Regions from separate parts of the Streptomyces sp. NPDC086147 genome, predicted to be linked through region 1. Evidence: riboswitches for the same ligand, from Rfam matches in the RefSeq annotation. Region 1 holds a riboswitch; the other holds the start of a gene.
The links. Region 1 has a riboswitch for S-adenosylmethionine ahead of AB0398_RS15530 (aminotransferase class V-fold PLP-dependent enzyme). Riboswitches for the same ligand answer to the same signal wherever they lie in the genome.
Positions count from the first base shown of each region.

Region 2: another riboswitch for S-adenosylmethionine. It lies ahead of thrC (threonine synthase); the one in region 1 lies ahead of AB0398_RS15530 (aminotransferase class V-fold PLP-dependent enzyme).

Region 1 is NZ_JBFBJO010000006.1:35,297-44,749, forward strand. Features, by position in the region: gene AB0398_RS15530 (aminotransferase class V-fold PLP-dependent enzyme) at 50-1,498, opposite strand; SAM riboswitch class IV at 1,708-1,824, opposite strand; gene trpD (anthranilate phosphoribosyltransferase) at 1,911-2,975, opposite strand; gene AB0398_RS15540 (cytochrome bc complex cytochrome b subunit) at 3,110-4,735, opposite strand; gene AB0398_RS15545 (Rieske 2Fe-2S domain-containing protein) at 4,732-5,784, opposite strand; gene AB0398_RS15550 (c-type cytochrome) at 5,781-6,590, opposite strand; gene AB0398_RS15555 (heme-copper oxidase subunit III) at 6,665-7,285, opposite strand; gene AB0398_RS15560 (hypothetical protein) at 7,488-7,889, shown strand; gene AB0398_RS15565 (Ig-like domain-containing protein) at 7,904-9,157, opposite strand; gene AB0398_RS15570 (cytochrome c oxidase subunit 4) at 9,280-9,453, opposite strand, start outside.
Region 2 is NZ_JBFBJO010000007.1:142,579-152,031, forward strand. Features, by position in the region: gene AB0398_RS17995 (hypothetical protein) at 1-653, shown strand, start outside; gene AB0398_RS18000 (helix-turn-helix domain-containing protein) at 1,275-1,658, shown strand; partial or broken gene AB0398_RS18005 (GNAT family N-acetyltransferase) at 1,671-2,175, opposite strand; gene AB0398_RS18010 (trehalose-6-phosphate synthase) at 2,179-3,540, opposite strand; gene AB0398_RS18015 (hypothetical protein) at 3,651-3,911, opposite strand; gene AB0398_RS18020 (glucosyl-3-phosphoglycerate synthase) at 3,959-4,900, opposite strand; SAM riboswitch class I at 5,050-5,194, shown strand; gene thrC (threonine synthase) at 5,212-6,498, shown strand; gene AB0398_RS18030 (MoaD/ThiS family protein) at 6,546-6,824, shown strand; gene AB0398_RS18035 (cold-shock protein) at 7,236-7,439, shown strand; gene groL (chaperonin GroEL) at 7,789-9,417, shown strand.

The sequences.
Region 1 (9,453 bases):
TGAAGGGGCCTCCCGGTCGGGAGGCCCCTTCACCCGTACGAGTGAGTGATCAGCCGCGGTCGGGGACGCAGCGGCCGTCCTCGGTGCGGTACTTCCACCGGGCGCCGTCCCGGACGAGCTCCTTCACGGCGCCGACGAACCGCTCCACGTGCTCGTCGGGCGTGCCGGCGCCGAAGCTCACCCGGATGGCGTTGAGGGACCGCTCGCCCGGCGCGGCCTCGGGGGCACCGCACTCGCCCGGGTCCTGCGGGTCGCCGCCGAGCAGGGTGCGGACCAGCGGGTGGGCGCAGAAGAGGCCGTCGCGGACGCCGATGCCGTACTCGGCGGAGAGCGCGGCGGCGAAGTGGGAGCTGTTCCAGCCCTCCACGACGAAGGAGATGACGCCGACGCGGGGGGCGTCGTCGCCGAAGAGCGAGAGCACCCGGACCTCGGGGACCTCGGCCAGGCCCGCGCGGACCGTGGCGATCAGGTGGTTCTCGCGGGCGACGAGGGCGTCGAAGCCGGCCTCGGTGAGGGCCTTGCAGGCCGAGGCGATCGAGTAGACCCCGATGACGTTCGGGGAACCGGCCTCGTGCCGGGCCGCGGTGGTGTGCCACTCCACGTCCACACCACCGTCGGCCCGACGCGCCACCTTGCGGGAGGCGCCGCCGCCCGCGAGGTAGGGCTGGGAATCCTGGAGCCAGTCGGCGCGGCCCGCGAGGACGCCGGAGCCGAAGGGCGCGTACAGCTTGTGTCCGGAGAAGGCGACCCAGTCCACGTCGAGTTCGGCCACGGAGACCGGGTGGTGGGGCGCGAGCTGGGCGGCGTCGAGCACGATCCGGGCGCCGTGGGCGTGCGCGGCGGCGGCCAGCTCCTTGACCGGCCACAGCTCGCCGGTGACGTTGGAGGCGCCGGTGACGCAGACCAGGGCGGGGCCGTAGGGGTCGCGGTCCGCGAGGGCGCGCTCCAGGATCTCGACGGCCCGGGCCGGGGTCCGGGGCGCGTCGAGGTAGGTGACCCGGGCGTCCCGCCACGGCAGCAGCGAGGCGTGGTGCTCCGTCTCGAAGACGAAGACCTCGCAGCCGGCCGGGACCGCGGCGGCGAGCAGGTTGAGCGAGTCGGTGGTGGAGCGGGTGAAGACGACCTGGTCGCCGGGGCGGCAGCCGAGGAACTCGGCGACGGTGGCGCGGCTGTTCTCGAAGAGGTCGGTGGAGAGCTGGGAGAGGTACCCGGCGCCGCGGTGGACGCTGCCGTAGTACGGGGCGTACGCGGCGACGTCGTCCCACACCCGCTGGAGGGCCGGGGCGCTGGCCGCGTAGTCGAGCGCCGCGTAGGTCACCTCGCCGCCGGTGACGAGCGGGACGGTCACGTCCCGGCCGAGGACGGGCAGCGGGGCGGCGCAGCAGGGGTCGGCGGACTCGGTGGCGGCGGACTCGACGGTCTCGACGACGGTGACGGCGGCGGGCTCGACGGCGGTGGCGGCAGCGACGGTGGCGACGGCGTCAGGGCGTGCGGACATGGCGGTATCTCCCGGCGGGCGGTGCGGAATGGCTTCGGTGGATCCCGTGCGCGGCCGGACACGGCGGGGCACGGGTGAGGCCTCGGAAGACATGGGGGTACGCGGAAGGGACCCTGATCCGAGGGTGAAGAAGGGGCGGAGTCGCCCTATCGCATTCGCTTGCTCACGGAAAAAGCTCCTCGACAGACCAGGACCCCTGGTGTTCGAGGGGTCCGCGCTTGCCGTAGACCTCGCTGCCTACGGCCTGGTCATCACCCGGGGCACCCCGCCACGGACGGAGGGTTGCCGGACAGCAAGCCGGGGCCAAAACGCTGTCACTCGTGACCTGAGGAGAATCTTGCCACAGGAGCGCCGATGCGCAAGACCCCGGTCCGCATGCTGGACCGGGGTCTCGTGGCGAACGGCCCGAGGGCTACGCGTTGCTGACGGCGATCCAGCGCTCCAGGGCCCGGCGGGCGGCGCCGGAGTCGATCGCCTCGGCGGCCTTCGCGATGCCGGCGCGGATCTGCTCCACCAGGGTGCCGTCCCCCGGTTCGAGGGCCGTGAGCGCCGCCGCCGAGTTGAGCAGCACCGCGTCCCGCACCGGACCGGTCTCCCCCGCGAGCAGCCGGCGGGCCACGTCGGCGTTGTACGAGGCGTCCGCGCCGCGCAGCGCCTCCACGGGCACCAGGTCGATGCCGGCGTCCCGGGGGTCGAAGGCCTCCTCGCGCACCGAGCCGCCCCGGACCACCCAGACCCGCGAGGTGGCCGTGGTGGTCAGCTCGTCGAGCCCGTCGTCGCCGCGGAAGACCAGGGCGGAGGAGCCGCGCTCGGCGAGCACCCCGGCCATGATCGGGGCCATCCGGGCGTCGGCGACGCCGGTCGCCTGGGCCCGGACGCGGGCCGGGTTGGTGAGCGGACCGAGGAAGTTGAAGGTGGTCCGGATGCCGAGCTCCTTGCGGGCGGCGGCGACGTGCCGCAGCGCCGGGTGGAACTTCACCGCGAAGCAGAAGGTGATGCCCGCCTCCCCGGCGACCTCGGCGACCCGGCGCGGGGTCAGCTCCAGGTTGACGCCGAGCTTCTCCAGGACGTCGGAGGCGCCGGAGGCGGAGGAGGCCGCCCGGTTGCCGTGCTTGACGACCTTGGCGCCGGTGCCGGCGACCACGATCGCGGACATGGTGGAGATGTTGACGGTCTTGGCGCCGTCGCCGCCGGTGCCGACGATGTCGACGGAGGGGCCGGGGACCTCGATCGTGTGGGCGTGCTCGTACATCGTCCGGACGAGTCCGGAGATCTCCTCGACGGTCTCGCCCTTGGCGCGCAGGGCGACCGCGAAGCCGGCGATCTGCGCGTCGGTGGCCTCGCCGCGCAGGATGCGGTCCATGGCCCAGGCGGTGTCCTCGGCGCTCTGGTCGCGGCCGGTCAGCAGACCGTCCAGGACGACGGGCCAGGAGCGGCCCGCCGTGGTAGGTCCTCCAGCGGGGGTCGCGGCGCTCATGGCGGCTCCTGATCGTCATCGCTTGTGGATACGGCCCCACCCTATCGACCCCCGGGGACGGCAAAGAGCCCCGTCCATCGAATGGACGGGGCTCTCGCCGTGGCGACTTACGGGGAAGTCGGGGATCGAGGCGATCAGTGGTGGCCGTGGCCGCTCTGGATCTCCTTGTACTCCTCGACGGTGGGCTTGGCGATCTGGCTGTCCTCGCCGTAGTAGCCCTTGTTGAGCTTGACCCGCAGCTTCTCCAGGCGGCCGGTCTTCCGCTCGACGCCGTTCTCGTCGACGGCCGGCGGCAGCTCGGCGGGCGCGTACTGCTCGTGCGCCGTGAGGCGGTGCAGCTCGCCCTGGCTGAGCGGCTCGTGGACCTCGACGAACTCACCGTGCGGCAGGCGCTTGATGATGCCCGACTCGCGGCCGTGCAGCACCTTCTCCTTGTCGCGGCGCTGGAGGCCGAGGCAGATCCGCTTGGTGACGATGAACGCGATGACCGGGCCGAGGAAGAAGAAGATCCGCACGAACCAGGTGATCGAGTTGATCGACAGGTGGAAGTGGGTCGCCCAGAGGTCGTTTCCACCACCCACGAGCATGACCATGTACGCGGTGATCCAGGCGACGCCGAAGGCGGTGCGCGTCGGAGCGTTGCGCGGGCGCTGCGCGATGTGGTGCTCGCGCTTGTCGCCGGTGATCCAGGACTCGATGAACGGGTAGACCCCGATCGCGGCGAGCACCGCCGGGAAGAGCACCAGCGGGATCATCACGCCCAGGACGAGCGTGTGGCCCCAGAGGTTGATCTCCCAGCCGGGCATGACGCGGATCAGACCCTCGGCGAAGCCCATGTACCAGTCGGGCTGGGCGCCGGTGGACACCTGGTCCGGGCGGTACGGGCCGAGCGCCCAGATCGGGTTGATCGAGGCGATCGCCGAGATGACCGCGATGACGCCGAAGACCAGGAAGAAGAAGCCTCCGGCCTTCGCCATGTACACGGGCAGCAGCGGCATGCCGACGACGTTGTTGTTCGTACGGCCGGGGCCCTCGAAGTGCGTGTGCTTGTGGACGATCACCAGGATGAGGTGGGCGACCACCAGGCCCAGCATGATGCCGGGCAGCAGCAGCACGTGCGCCGAGTAGAACCGGGCGACGAAGTCGCCGCCGGGGAACTCCCCGCCGAACAGGAACATCGAGAGGTACGTGCCGACGATCGGCACGGACAGGATCGCGCCCTGCATGAAGCGGACACCGGTGCCGGAGAGCAGGTCGTCCGGGAGCGAGTAACCGGTGAAGCCGGTGAACATGCCCAGGAAGAACAGCAGGAAGCCGAACAGCCAGTTGATCTCACGCGGCTTGCGGAACGCGCCGGTGAAGAAGACGCGCATCATGTGCACGAACATGCCGGCGAGGAAGACCAGCGCCGCCCAGTGGTGGATCTGCCGGACGAGCAGACCGCCGCGCACCTCGAACGAGATGTGCATGGTCGAGTTGAACGCCTCGGACATCAGCTGTCCCTGGAGCGGGACGTACGGGCCCGCGTACTCCACCTCGTTCATCGACGGGTGGAAGAACATCGTCAGGTAGACGCCCGTCAGGATGATGATGAGGAAGCTGTAGAGGCAGATCTCGCCCAGCATGAAGGACCAGTGGTCCGGGAAGATCTTCCGCATGTTGGCCTTGGCCAGCGTGTAGATCCCCAGGCGGCCGTCGGCCCAGTCGGCGACCCGCTCACCGGCGGGCGCCTTCTTGGTCGTATCCGTCACGGTGCTCATCCGCGCTCCCAGAAGGCAGGACCGACGGGCTCGTCGAAGTCGCCGAGCGCCTCCAGGAAGCCCTTGTCGTTCACGCCGATCCGCAGCTGCGGAAGGGGGTGACCGGCCGGGCCGAAGATGACGCGGGCGCCGTCGGAGAGGTCGAAGGTGGACTGGTGGCACGGGCAGAGGACGTGGTGCGTCTGCTGCTCGTACAGGGAGATCGGGCAGCCCACGTGGGTGCAGATCTTCGAGAACGCGACGATGCCCTCGTGCGACCACTCGAGCTCGCGCTTGTCCTTGATGTCGTCCGGCTGGATCCGGACGATCATCAGGGCGGCCTTGGCGATCTCGGTCTGGAAGTGGTGGTCGTGCTCCGAGAGGCCCTCGGGCATCGCGAAGGTCAGCGAACCGACCGCGACGTCCTCGGGACGCAGCGGCTCGTGGGTGTTCATGTTGATGAGCTGCTTGCCCTTGGCCCACAGGGTGGTCCGGAGCTTCTTCTCGGGCAGCGGGCCCATGTCGCGCAGCAGGACGATGCCGGAGAGCGGTACGAGCGACAGCGCGCCGAACATCGTGTTGCGGATGAGCTTGCGGCGGCCCATGCCGGACTCGGCGGCACCGGCCGCGAAGTCCGCCATGACCTGCGCCTTGACCTCGGGCGACGCCGCGATCGGGTGACGCTCGTCGGCGACCTCGACGTCGGACATCAGGGTGCGGGCCCAGTGGACCGCGCCCGCGCCGATGAAGAAGAGGGCGAGACCGAGGGTCCAGCCGAGCGCGAAGTTGAGCGCGGACACCCGGCCGAAGGGCCAGATGTACACGATCTTGTCGACCGGGAAGATCACGTACGAGGCGATGAAGCCGACGGTGGCCAGCATCGACAGCGTGAACATGAAGGCGACCGCGCGCTCGGACCGACGGGCGGCCCGCTCGTCGATGTCCTGGATGCGGGGCTTGTGGGGCGGGAGGCCCGGGTCGGCGAACGGGTCGTCGGCGACCTTCACCGCGCCGTGCGCGGTGTCCTGCCCTGCCGGCAGGTTCTCTTCTGAAATCTCTTGGCTACTCATGACTTCTTGGCCTTAGCGGTGTGGGCCGCGACCCAGACGGCGACTGCGATCAGCGTACCCAGGCCGAAGATCCAGCCGAAGAGACCTTCCGAGACGGGGCCGAGGCCACCGAGCGAGAGACCGCCCGGGCTGTCGGCCTTCTCGCCGTTGACGGCCTGGACGTACGCGATGATGTCCTTCTTCTGCTGCTCCGGCATGGTCGTGTCCGGGAAGGAGGGCATGTTCTGCGGGCCGGTCTGCATGGCCTCGTAGAGGTGCTTCGGGCTCACGCCTTCGAGGCTCGGGGCGTACTTGCCGTGCGTCAGCGCGCCGCCCTCACCGGTGAAGTTGTGGCACTGGGCACAGTTGGTGCGGAACAGCTCGCCGCCCTTGGCGGCGTCGGCGCCCGCGGGGTCGTACTGCTTCCCGGTCGGCGTGATCGGACCGGCGCCGAGGGAGGCGATGTACGCCGCGAGCTGGTCGATCTCGGCCTGCGAGTAGATGACCTTCTTCTTCGGGACCTGGGCGCCCGGCTGCTGGGCCGGCATGCGGCCCGTGCCGACCTGGAAGTCCACGGAGGCCGAACCGACGCCTACGAGGGAGGGGCCGTCAGTGGTGCCCTGACCGCCGGTTCCGTGGCAGCTGGCGCAGCCGACGGAGTAGAGCTTCTTGCCCTCCTCGATGGCGAGGGACTGGGCGGTTTCATCGGCCTTCGCCGTGCCCGCGGGCGCGAACGCGGCGTACAGCCCCCCCGTGGCCGCCAGCGCGAGAAGTAGGACGACGACCGCCGCCAGCGGATGGCGTCGTCGTGCGGAGAGCTTTTTCACGGATTACCCCGGTGTCAGGATCTTCTGCGTCGATGCTTGCTGGATGTCTCGGTCCGCCGTGTCGGCGGGACCGATTACTTGATCATGTAGATCGTGGCGAAGAGGCCGATCCAGACGACATCGACGAAGTGCCAGTAGTAGGACACGACGATGGCGGCGGTTGCCTGCTCGTGAGTGAACCTCTTGGCGGCGTACGTCCGGCCCAGGACCAGCAGGAAGGCGATGAGTCCGCCCGTCACGTGCAGGCCGTGGAAGCCGGTGGTCAGGTAGAACACGGAGCCGTACGGGTCCGACGAGAGGGAGAGCCCCTCGTGCTTCACCAGCTCGGTGTACTCGAAGACCTGGCCGCCGATGAAGATCGAACCCATCACGAACGTGATGATGAACCACGTCCTGAGCTTCTTCACGTCGCCCCGCTCGGCGGCGAAGACGCCGAGCTGGCAGGTGAGGGAGGAGAGCACCAGGATCGTGGTGTTGGTCGCCGAGAACGGGAAGTTCAAGGCGTCTGCCTTTTCCGTCCAGAAGTCGGCTCCCGTCACCGATCGCAGGGTGAAGTACATCGCGAAGAGGGCCGCGAAGAACATCAGCTCGGAGCTCAACCAGATGATGGTTCCGACGCTGGTGAGGTTCGGTCGATTGACCGACGGGTGTGCGTGCCCTGTTTCTACTGTCGTTACTGTCGCCACGACCGACATTATGTCGGTCGCTTATCCCGCCCTCACTCCGGGGGGTGCCGTTCGGAGTGTCAGGGGGGTGTGTCCAGCCCGAACGGCCCAGTGCGGGGCCTCCGGGACGCCCTTCGAACAGGTGTTGAACGGGTGTTGACGGGCAGTGGACCGGAGTAGCATCCGGCGCGTCGGACGACGACCTTCCCACGGACTTCCCCACGGAGGAACGATGCAGTCGAGTGCCACGGTCCTGGTCTACAGCGACGACGCGAACACGCGCGCGCAGGTGCGGCTCGCGGCCGGGCGCAGGCCCGCGGCCGACGTTCCCCCGGTCGAGTTCGTGGAGTGCGCCACACTGCCGGCGGTCCTGAAGCGCCTGGACGAGGGCGGGATCGACGTCTGCGTCCTGGACGGCGAGGCCGCGCCGGCGGGCGGCATGGGGGTCTGCCGGCAGATCAAGGACGAGGTCTTCCGCTGCCCGCCGGTGCTGCTGCTCATCGGGCGCCCGCAGGACGCCTGGCTGGCCACCTGGAGCCGGGCGGACGCCGCGGTCACCCTTCCGGTGGAACCGGTCGAGTTCGCGGCGTCCCTGGCGTCCCTGCTGCGCTCCCGCCTCTCGCTCGACGCCTGAGCCGGTCGGGCCGGTCAGAGCGAGGGCCGCAGGCGGGCCTGCTCGGTGGAGACCACCGGCTCGCCGGCGGTCTCCACCAGGGCGCTGCCCTCGCGCCACTTGTCCCAGGACAGGTTCCAGTCGCCGAAGCCGTTGCCGAACCCCTCCATCGTGTCCCCGGAGCTGTTGACGGTCTTCACGATGTCGCCGGGGCGCACGGTCTCGAAGAACCAGGCCGCGTTCCCGGTCGACATGCCCACGCAGCCGTGGCTGACGTTCGCCACGCCCTGCGAGCCGACCGACCAGGGCGCGGCGTGCACGTACTCGCCGCTCCAGGTCACCCGGGTGGCGTAGTACACCGGCAGGTCGTACGACTCGGAGCTGCCCTCCGCGATGCCGACGGTGGTGCCCCGCATCCGGACGTAGTACTCCTTGCCGAGCACCACCTTGACGCCGTTGCGGGTGTCGAAGCCGGGCTTGCCGGTGGTCACCGGAATGGTGTTGATCACTTCCCCGTTGCGCTTCACCGTCATGTGGTGGGTCCCGGCGTCCGCGATGGCCTCGAGCCGGTCGCCGATGGTGAGCTTCAGCGGCTTGGACTCGCCGCCGTAGAGCTTGTCGCCGACCTTGAGGCCGTCCAGGTTGCCGCTGACCGTGACGGTCGCGCCGGCGGGCCAGTACTCCTTCGGGCGGAAGTGCAGCTTCTTGTCGTCCACCCAGTACCAGGAGCCCTCGACGGAGGGGGTGGAGCGGACCTTGAGGGCGCGTTCGACGACCGCGCGGGAGGCCCGGTCCTTGACGGGGAGGCTGAGTTCGGCGGTGATCGGCTGTCCGACGCCGTACGTGCCCGCCTCGGGCCCGAAGGACGCGGTCAGGGCCCGCTTCGCCGGGGACGTCTCGAACGTGAACGTACGGGCGCCGGGGGCGCCGTCCCCGTCCTCCGTGGCCACCCGGACCGTGTAGCGGGCACCGGCCGCCAGGGTGGCCGTGGAACGCCAGCGCCGCCCGTCCGCCGTGAGCTCGCCCGCCAGGTGGCGTCCGGAGGCGTCGACGGCGGTGACGTCGGTGATCCGGCCCTCGTCGCCCTTGGCGGTGATCTCCAGGGGCTTCTCGGGGTCCGCCTTGGCTCCGTCGGCGGGGGCGCTGACGGCGAGCTGGTCCGCCGCGTCGTACGCCTTCACCGTCAGCGGGTGGTCGTCCGATCCGGAGCACGCGGTGGTGCCCGCGGTGACGGTCACGGCCAACAGGGTGCAGCTCAGAACAGTCCGAATGCGCGGCGTGTCGTTCATGACCTCACCGTAAGAACAACCCTCGGAGGAGGCGCGCCGAGTGCGGCAAAAGAGGGGCCCGGACACTTCGGTGACGAAGCGTCCGGGCCCCTCGGTGTGCTCCGGTGCGGAGCGGGGTACTTCTACTGGTTCTGGTTCTCGCCGCGGTAGAACTCGAAGACCCAGCCGAACAGGCCGACGAGGATCAGCGGGGCGGAGAAGTACAGGATCCACCAGCCCATCGCGACGGCGAGGAAGGCGAGCGCGCCGCCGATGGCGAGCGAGAGCGGCTGCCAGCTGTGCGGGGCGAAGAAGCC
Region 2 (9,453 bases), on a different contig from region 1:
GTGCGCTGAACAGCCGGGAGCCCTCCGAAGAACTGATTCCGCTCATCCCCTCGCTGGGCACCTCGGACGGCCGCCGTCCCCTGCCCCGGCTCGGGCGGGCCGTCGAGCGCCTCGGCACCGCCGCCGTACCCGCGGCCCGCGACTGGGCGCGAGACGAGAACCCCTGGCTCGCCCGGCTGGGAGCCGGCGTCCTGGCCGACCACCCCGGGCCCGGGGAACTGCCGGGACTCGTGAGAGAACTCGCGGAGCAATGGGCGACGCGGACCTGGTGCGGCCCGGACCGGACGGCACGGCGTCTGGCCCTGTTCGGACCCGACGCCGCCGACGCGGTGCCCCACCTGTGGCGCTTCTGGCTGCACACCCCGCACTCCTACGAGCGCGCCGCGTACCTGCGGGCGCTCACCGCCATCGACGGCGACGGTCTGGACTCCGCGTACACCGAGTCGCTCTGGGACTGCGAGGAGACGGCGCGACTGCTGGGAATCGCCTCCGCACCCGCGAACCCCGAAACCCTGGACCGGGTCGCCCTGCTGCGCGACGACCCGATGGAGACGCCCGAAGTACACGCCGCGGCCCGAGCGCGACTGCGGCAGACGGGCACCGGCCGGTCACCGCATACGGATCGGGGGAACAGGCCCTGGCCGTCGAGGTGAGACGGCTCGACATCCCGCGTAACCGCTGCCGGGTGGCGGTGCGGGGCCCTTGCCGCGGCTGCCGCGTGGAACCCGTCGTGACCTCGGCCCGCGAAAGCCCGCCCAGACGGCGGGAGAGCCGGACGGGCGTCCGCCACGTGTGCACGGCGACCACCCACCGGCCCCGGCCACGCTTCTCCTCGATGCCACGACCTCGGCCCACGACGGCTCGCAGGAGCGTGGGGCGAGGGTGGGGCACCCCCGAGGAACGGAGCGGAGCGAGTACCGCAGGGGCTCCCGTACGGCGGGTGCGTTTGCCTACTTAAGACGGAGCGATCGGGGCGGGCCTCTGACCTGCATGAACACTCGAAAGATCATTCACTTTTGGGTGATTCTACCCATGGATGAATGAAACGAGGTAGGCTCTACCCAGTTCTGAATGGGAGCGTGTCAGGAATGAATGAGTTGATGCGTTCTTACTCGTCCTCTATTCACCCGTGGGGGTAATCTGTGCGTGCGGCCCGGAAGGTCACCCGGATCGAGACCGTCAATCGGACGACGGGCGAGATGGCCGACTTCACCGTCCTCTCGTCGGTCCCGACCGCAGCGGGCCTCTGGTTCAGAGGAGGAGGGTTCACCACGATGGGATACGCGGCACACCTGGCACTCGCCGACGCCGACCTCAGCGCGGCCTCCTTCAAGCTGTTCCACAAGATGTGCGCCATCCAGAACCGTAAGGACCACGGCTTGGTCATGGTGGAGAGCCAGGCGAAGTTCGCGGAGCAGGTCGGCATGTCCCAGTCCTCGGTCTCGCGAGGCCTCAAGCAGCTCTCCGAAGCCGGGTTCATCTACCCCGACGGTCGTAGCTGGCGCATCCGGCCCGACTTCGTCTTCAATGGCAACGGAGCCGCCCAGGGCCGGGCCGTCCAGAGCATTCCGGCCGACGCCCCCGACCCGTACACGCGGAAGGGCGCCGGGCTGACCGTCATCGACGGCGGCGACAACGGGGACGACGGGAATGAGTGAACCCGGTCCTCGTCAGGATTCCGCCCCGATCGGGCGGATCATCGCGGTGAGCACGGGCGACTCCGGGGACGGGCGGCTCGTGCCGATCGCCTCGTACCCCCAGGACTCGTAGACCCGCCGGACCTTTCCGTCACCGGCCGACGCGTTGACCATCAGGGACACGTACGCCTCGCCGCGGCCGGCGAGGAGTTCGTCGTGGATGCGCCGTGCCAGTCCGGTTCCCCGGTGGGGGACCGTGACGCCGATCTCCTTCAGGGCCAGGGCCGGGGCGCCGGTGAAGGCGGGGTCCACGTCGCCCATCCGCTGCCACCAACGGTCCTCGCTCTCCACCGTGTTGCCGTACGCGTAGCCCACCGGTCGTCCCTCGGCGTCGAACGCGAGCACCGCTTCGAAGCCCGGCTCTCCGCCGGCGCTCCAGGCGCTCGGCGAAGACCGGCACCGCGTAGTTCGGCAGGTGGAGCAGCGGCGGTGAGGTCCGCGGGGCCTTCCGCGTTTTCGGTTCTCCGCCGGGCCGCAGGCCCTACACGGGATTCCCGAGCGCCTCCAGCTGGTTCAGGAACCAGCGCTGCGGGGGCAGGGCCGTCGCCGCCGTCGCCAGGCGCTTCGTGCGGTCGGCGCGTTCGGGGTGGGGCATCGTGAGGGCGGTGTGGAGGGCCTCGGCGGTCTCCGAGACGTCGTACGGGTTCACCGTGAGGGCGTCCTCGCGCAGTTCCTCGTACGCGCCCGCCTCCCGGGAGAGGACCAGCGCGCAGCCCTCCTCCGAGACCACCGGTATCTCCTTGGCCACCAGGTTCATGCCGTCGCGGACCGGGTTCACCAGGGCCACGTCCGCGAGGCGGTAGGCCGCCAGGGAGCGGGTGAAGTCGTCCTTCACCGAGACCAGGACCGGCGTCCAGTCCTCCGTGCCGAACTCGGCGTTGATCTCCTCCGCCAGGGCCGCCACCGAGGTCGTGTACGAGCGGTAGACCTCCAGGTCCTGGCGCGAGGGGTACGCCGACGCCAGGTGCACCACCCGGCCCCGCCACTCCGGGCGGGTGGTCAGGAGTTCGCGGTAGGCCAGCAGGCCGCGCAGGATGTTCTTCGACAGCTCAGTGCGGTCCACCCGGACAATGGTCTTCCGGTCGCCGACCTCGGCCCGCAGCTCCGCCAGCCGCTCGTCCACCGCCGGCCGGTGCGCGAGCGTCCGCAGCTCCTCGGCGTCGACGCCCAGCGGGTACACCGCGACGCGCGTCCCGGTGCCCTTCGTGTCCGCGCCGGCCGCGAACGCCTCGGCCCAGGCCGACGTGTGGAAGCCCAGCTCGTCCGCGCCGAGCATGCCCCACAGCAGCTCCTCGCGGACGTCGTCCGGCAGCATCCGCAGGTACGCGGGGGACGCCCACGGGGTGTGGGTGAAGTGCGCGATCCGCAGGTCCGGGCGGAGCTCGCGGAGCTGCCCGGGGACCAGGGCCAGGTGGTAGTCCTGCACCAGGACCGCCGCCCCCTCGTCCGCCGCCCCGGCCAGCGCCTCCGCGAAGGCGCGGTTGTAGGCGCGGTACGACTCCCAGCGGCGCCGGAACTCCGCGTCGTACACGGGCTCGCGCGGGATGTCGTACAGGTGGTGGTGCAAGAACCACAGCACCGAGTTCGCGATGCCGTTGTACGCGTCCGCGTACACGTCCGGATCGATGTCCAGCATCCGCACGCCGGGCTCCCCGACCCCGCGCCGGACCGCCTCCCGGTCGCCCTCGCCGAGGGCCGCGCACACCCACACGCTGTCCTGCGAGGAGACGGCGCTCAGGCCGGAGACCAGGCCGCCGCCGCCCCTGCGGGCGTCGAGCGAGCCGTCCTCGCCCAGTACGTACGAGACGGGTCCCCGGTTGGATGCCACGAGCACAGAAGCCATGTGGCGAACCTAGCCCGTCCCGTAAACGCTCAAACGTACGTATACAAGACGGGGGGATCCGGCCACCCAGGGTCACGGGGAGCGGCGGCGGCCTCGCGGGGGCCGGTGGTTCAGAGGTCGGGGCGGTCGCGCAGGGCCGCCCTCGCCACCAGGCCCGTCGCCGCGACGGCCGTCACCAGGCCGCCGAGCAGCCAGAGGCGTTCCTCGCTCCCCCGGGAGTGCGGCGGTGTGGTCGCCTTCCCCGGCGCGCCCGGCGCCGGGGACGCGTGGACCGGCGGCGCCGGGACCGCGCCCGCCGCCGCGGGCGCCCACGCCACCGCCGTCAGGCCCGCCACCGCCAGCGCCCTGCCCGTCCGTCGTCCGAAGCCCATGGAACCCATGGAAAGTGAATGTATGTAAAACGGACCATAAGGTCGCATTACGCCACGCGGCGCCCCGCGTACTCCGCGATCTCCGCCATCGGCGGCCGCTCCTCCGTGTCCACCGCGTACGTCCGCGGCTCGAAGCCCCGCTCGCCCCGCTCGAACTGGGTCAGCCACGGCCGCACCATGTGCCCCCGCGACAGTCTCAGCTGCGCCGTCCGGTAGATCGCCGCCGCCATCCGGCCGAGCGCGTGCCCGTCCTGGTGCCGGTGCTTGCGGACGCCCACGTCTACCTGCGCGAGCCCGTCCAGACCCACCGTGTGCAGCGCGTCCACGAGCAGGCCCAGCTCCACTCCGTAACCGACCGGGAAGGGCAGCCGCTCCAGGAGCGAGCGGCGGGCCGCGTACTCCCCGCCGAGCGGCTGCACGAAGCCGGCCAGCAGCGGCCAGTGCAGATTGAGCAGCGGGCGCGCCACCAGCTCCGTCACCCGGCCGCCCTGACCGGGAGTGCCGTCCAGCGGGCGGTCGTACATCGCCTTGACGAGGTCCACGTCCGGGTCGGTCAGGAGCGGGCCCACGATCCCCGTCACGAAGTCCGCGGAGAAGTCCCGCAGATCCGCGTCCACGAAGCACACGACGTCCCCGCTCGTCACCATCAGTGACCGCCACAGCACTTCGCCCTTGCCGGGCACGGCCGGTATCCGGGGGAGTACGTCGTCGCGCGCCACCACCCGCGCCCCGGCCGCCGCCGCGACCTCCGCCGTGCGGTCCGTGGAGCCCGAGTCGAGGACCACCAGCTCGTCGACGAGCGGCACCGCCTCCGACATCAGTTCGCGCCGGATCACGCCCACGATGTCCCCGACGGTCGCCTCCTCGTTCAGCGCCGGCAGCACCACGCTGACCGTCGTCGCACGCTTGGCGGCGAGGATCCGCTCCAGCGGCCGGTCCGCCACGGACCAGGACCGCCGGGACAGCCAGCGCTCCACCTCTTCCAGCACGTGATCTCCATCTCGCGGTTCGGACGGGCCGTCCAAGCGCCCGGGCCTTCGGTTACAGTCTTGAACAACGCAGCGACCCCGCGCACATCGGGGTGGCGTACGCGTCGGAGCGCAGGAACGAAAGTCCGGCCCTCCCCACAATCGAATACCGCTCATCCAGAGGGGCAGAGGGAAACGGCCCGTTGAAGCCCCGGCAACCCTCCAGTCGGTCACTCGTCATCCAGCGAGGTCCCCGGCTAGGGAAGGTGCCAAATCCGTCTCATGGCGAAAAATTCGTCATGGGAAAGATGAGGAGAAAGGGCCTCGCCTCCATGGCTGTACAGACCGTCGCACCCGCCACCACCGTCGACCTCGGTCCCGCGTCCGGGCTCTCCTGTCGCGAATGCGGTGAAGTCTTCGCACTCGGCCCGATCTTCGCCTGCGAACTCTGTTTCGGACCGCTCGAAGTCGCGTACGACCTCCCCGCCGGGGACCCCGAGGAGCTGCGGAAGCGCATCGAGGCCGGCCCCGCCAGCATCTGGCGCTACGCCCCCCTCCTGCCCGTCCCCGCCGACGTCGCCGAGAAGCCGAACCTGAACCCCGGCTGGACCCCGCTCGTCAAGGCCGACAACCTCGCCCGCGAGATCGGCGTCGCCCCCGGCAAGCTCTTCGTCAAGGACGACTCCGGGAACCCGACCCACTCCTTCAAGGACCGGGTCGTCGCCCAGGCCATCGAGGCCGCCCGCGCCTTCGGCTTCACCACTCTCTCCTGCTCCTCCACCGGCAACCTGGCCGGCGCCGTCGGCGCCGCCGCCGCCCGCGCCGGCTTCCGCTCCTGCGTGTTCATCCCGCACGACTTGGAGCAGGGCAAGGTCGTCATGGCCGGCGTCTACGGCGGTGACCTCGTCGCCATCGAGGGCAACTACGACGACGTCAACCGCTTCTGCTCGGAGCTCATCGGCGACCCGCTCGGCGAGGGCTGGGGCTTCGTGAACGTCAACCTGCGCCCGTACTACGGCGAGGGCTCCAAGACGCTCGCGTACGAGATCTGCGAGCAGCTCGGCTGGGTCATCCCCGACCAGCTGGTCATCCCGATCGCCTCCGGCTCCCAGCTCACCAAGATCGACAAGGGCCTCCAGGAGCTCGTCAAGCTGGGCCTGGTCGAGGACAAGCCGTACAAGATCTTCGGCGCCCAGGCCGAGGGCTGCTCCCCGGTGTCCGCCGCCTTCAAGGCCGGGCACGACGTCGTACGGCCCCAGAAGCCGAACACGATCGCCAAGTCGCTCGCCATCGGCAACCCGGCCGACGGCCCGTACGTCCTCGACATCGCCCGCCGCACCGGCGGCGCCGTGGAGGACGTGAACGACGAGCAGGTCGTCGACGCGATCAAGCTGCTCGCGCGGACCGAGGGGATCTTCGCCGAGACCGCGGGCGGCGTGACCGTCGGCGTCACGCGCAAGCTGGTGGAGAACGGCCTCATCGACCCGGAGCTCACCACCGTCGTCCTCAACACCGGCGACGGGCTCAAGACCCTGGACGCGGTGGCCGACACCTCTCAGGCGACCGCCACCATCCGACCGAGCCTGGACGCGTTCCGCGACGCCGGACTGGCGCGCTGATCCCCTCAGGGCCCCGGTCCTCGGTTTTCCGAAAGGTTACGTAAGTCATGGCCGTGAACGTCCGCATCCCCACCATCCTCCGCACCTACACCGGCGGGCAGTCCGAGGTCCAGGCCGAGGGCGCGACCCTCGCCGAGGTCATCGCGGACCTGGAGAAGAACCACACGGGCATCGCCGCCCGCGTCCTGGACGACCAGGGCAAGCTGCGCCGCTTCGTGAACGTCTACGTGAACGACGACGACGTGCGCTTCGAGCAGGGCCTGGAGACGGCCACCCCGGCCGGTTCGGGCGTCTCGATCATCCCGGCGGTCGCCGGCGGCTGCTGAGCCGAGGGAGGAGCACCGCTCTTCCTGTCCCGTTTTATTGAATTGCCCCTTCCGCGTCCATAAGCGGAAGGGGCAATTCTGCATGGTTGAGCGCGGTAGAGTTGGGGAAGTCCCCGCCGCTGCTCGTGCCGGGCGCATATGAGAACGCGCCTCGACCTGACAAGAAGCAGCCAAACTGTGTGCGCGTTGTGTACCTTCTGCGCGCTTTGCCGGGCCCGACTTGCCCGGCGATTCAAGGGAACCTCCCCAATTCTCCTTTCCGCGCTGCCCAGAATTCTCGCCCGAATGGCCTGTTGCAGAGGGCAGTTGGACAGATACATTCAGCGGCGGTCGACGCGTTCCGGCGCAGGGTCTGACCCGGGGTTCGTGAAGTGCGGCCCCGCGCAAGGGCCAGTAATAGGGGAGTTAGGCATGGCTCAGGGCACCGTCAAGTGGTTCAACGCGGAGAAGGGCTACGGCTTCATCGCGGTCGACGGTGGTGCGGATGTTTTCGTCCACTACAGCGCGATCCAGATGGATGGCTACCGCAGCCTCGAAGAGGGACAGCGAGTCGAGTTCGAGATCTCGCAGGGCCAGAAGGGTCCGCAGGCGGACATGGTCAAGCTCGCCGTCTGAGCGCGGCGCGATCGGCCGACGACGCAACGCCGTCGAGGGGCCCGCATCCCTGAGGGGACGCGGGCCCCTCGCGCGTTCGCGGGTGCTTCCGCCCGCTCCCGGGCGCCCCTCCCGCCCCCCGGAGCCCAGTGCCCCCTTCCCGAAACCCGAGAGTCGCTTGCACTCTCCTAGGTCGAGTGCTAATCATTGGCGTTAGCACTCGGCAGGTGAGAGTGCTACGAGGATCGGGCAGACGAGGCCGCCGGCCGGGTGGGGCAAGGAACCACACGGACACGCGGAGGCCGTCCGTCGCGGGCGTCGGCGCGGTCCTGGAGCGTTATCCACCCCATGTCCGGGAGGACCACTTCACATGGCCAAGATCATCGCGTTCGACGAGGAGGCCCGGCGCGGTCTCGAGCGCGGCATGAACCAGCTCGCTGACGCCGTCAAGGTCACCCTCGGCCCCAAGGGCCGCAACGTCGTCCTCGAGAAGAAGTGGGGCGCCCCCACGATCACCAACGATGGTGTCTCCATCGCCAAGGAGATCGAGCTCGAGGACCCGTACGAGAAGATCGGCGCCGAGCTGGTCAAGGAAGTCGCCAAGAAGACGGACGACGTCGCCGGCGACGGTACGACCACCGCCACCGTCCTCGCCCAGGCGCTCGTCCGCGAGGGCCTCCGCAACGTCGCCGCCGGTGCCAACCCGATGGCCCTCAAGCGCGGCATCGAGAAGGCCGTCGAGGCCGTCTCCGGCGCCCTCCTCGAGCAGGCGAAGGATGTCGAGACCAAGGAGCAGATCGCCTCCACGGCCTCCATCTCCGCCGCCGACACCCAGATCGGCGAGCTCATCGCCGAGGCGATGGACAAGGTCGGCAAGGAAGGCGTCATCACCGTCGAGGAGTCCCAGACCTTCGGTCTGGAGCTGGAGCTCACCGAGGGCATGCGCTTCGACAAGGGCTACATCTCGGCGTACTTCGCCACCGACATGGAGCGCATGGAGGCGTCGCTCGACGACCCCTACCTCCTGATCGTCAACTCCAAGATCTCCTCCGTGAAGGACCTCCTCCCGCTCCTGGAGAAGGTCATGCAGTCGGGCAAGCCGCTGCTGATCATCGCCGAGGACGTCGAGGGCGAGGCCCTGTCGACCCTGGTCGTCAACAAGATCCGCGGCACCTTCAAGTCCGTCGCGGTCAAGGCCCCGGGCTTCGGCGACCGTCGCAAGGCCATGCTGAACGACATCGCCATCCTCACCGGCGGCACGGTCATCTCCGAGGAGGTCGGCCTCAAGCTGGAGAACGCGGGCCTCGACCTGCTGGGCCGCGCCCGCAAGGTCGTCATCACCAAGGACGAGACCACCATCGTCGACGGTGCCGGTGACAGCGAGCAGGTCGCCGGTCGCGTGAACCAGATCCGTGCCGAGATCGAGAACAGCGACTCGGACTACGACCGCGAGAAGCTCCAGGAGCGCCTGGCGAAGCTGGCCGGCGGCGTGGCCGTCATCAAGGCCGGTGCCGCGACCGAGGTCGAGCTCAAGGAGCGCAAGCACCGCATCGAGGACGCCGTCCGCAACGCGAAGGCGGCCGTCGAGGAGGGCATCGTCGCCGGCGGTGGCGTGGCCCTGCTCCAGGCGTCGACCGTCTTCGAGAAGCTGGAGGCCGACCTCTCCGGCGACGAGGCCACCGGTGCCGCGATCGTGAAGCTGGCCCTGGAGGCCCCGCTGAAGCAGATCGCGGTCAACGCCGGCCTCGAGGGCGGCGTCGTGGCGGAGAAGGTCCGCAACCTGCCCGTCGGCCACGGCCTGAACGCCGCGACCAACGAGTACGTCGACCTCATCGCCGAGGGCATCATCGACCCGGCGAAGGTGACGCGCTCCGCGCTGCAGAACGCCGCGTCGATCGCCGCGCTGTTCCTCACCACCGAGGCCGTCATCGCCGACAAGCCGGAGAAGGCCGCCGCGCCGGCCGGCGGCGGCATGCCGGGCGGTGACATGGACTTCTGATCCTCGGGGATCTCCTGATCCCGGGATCGGCGGTTC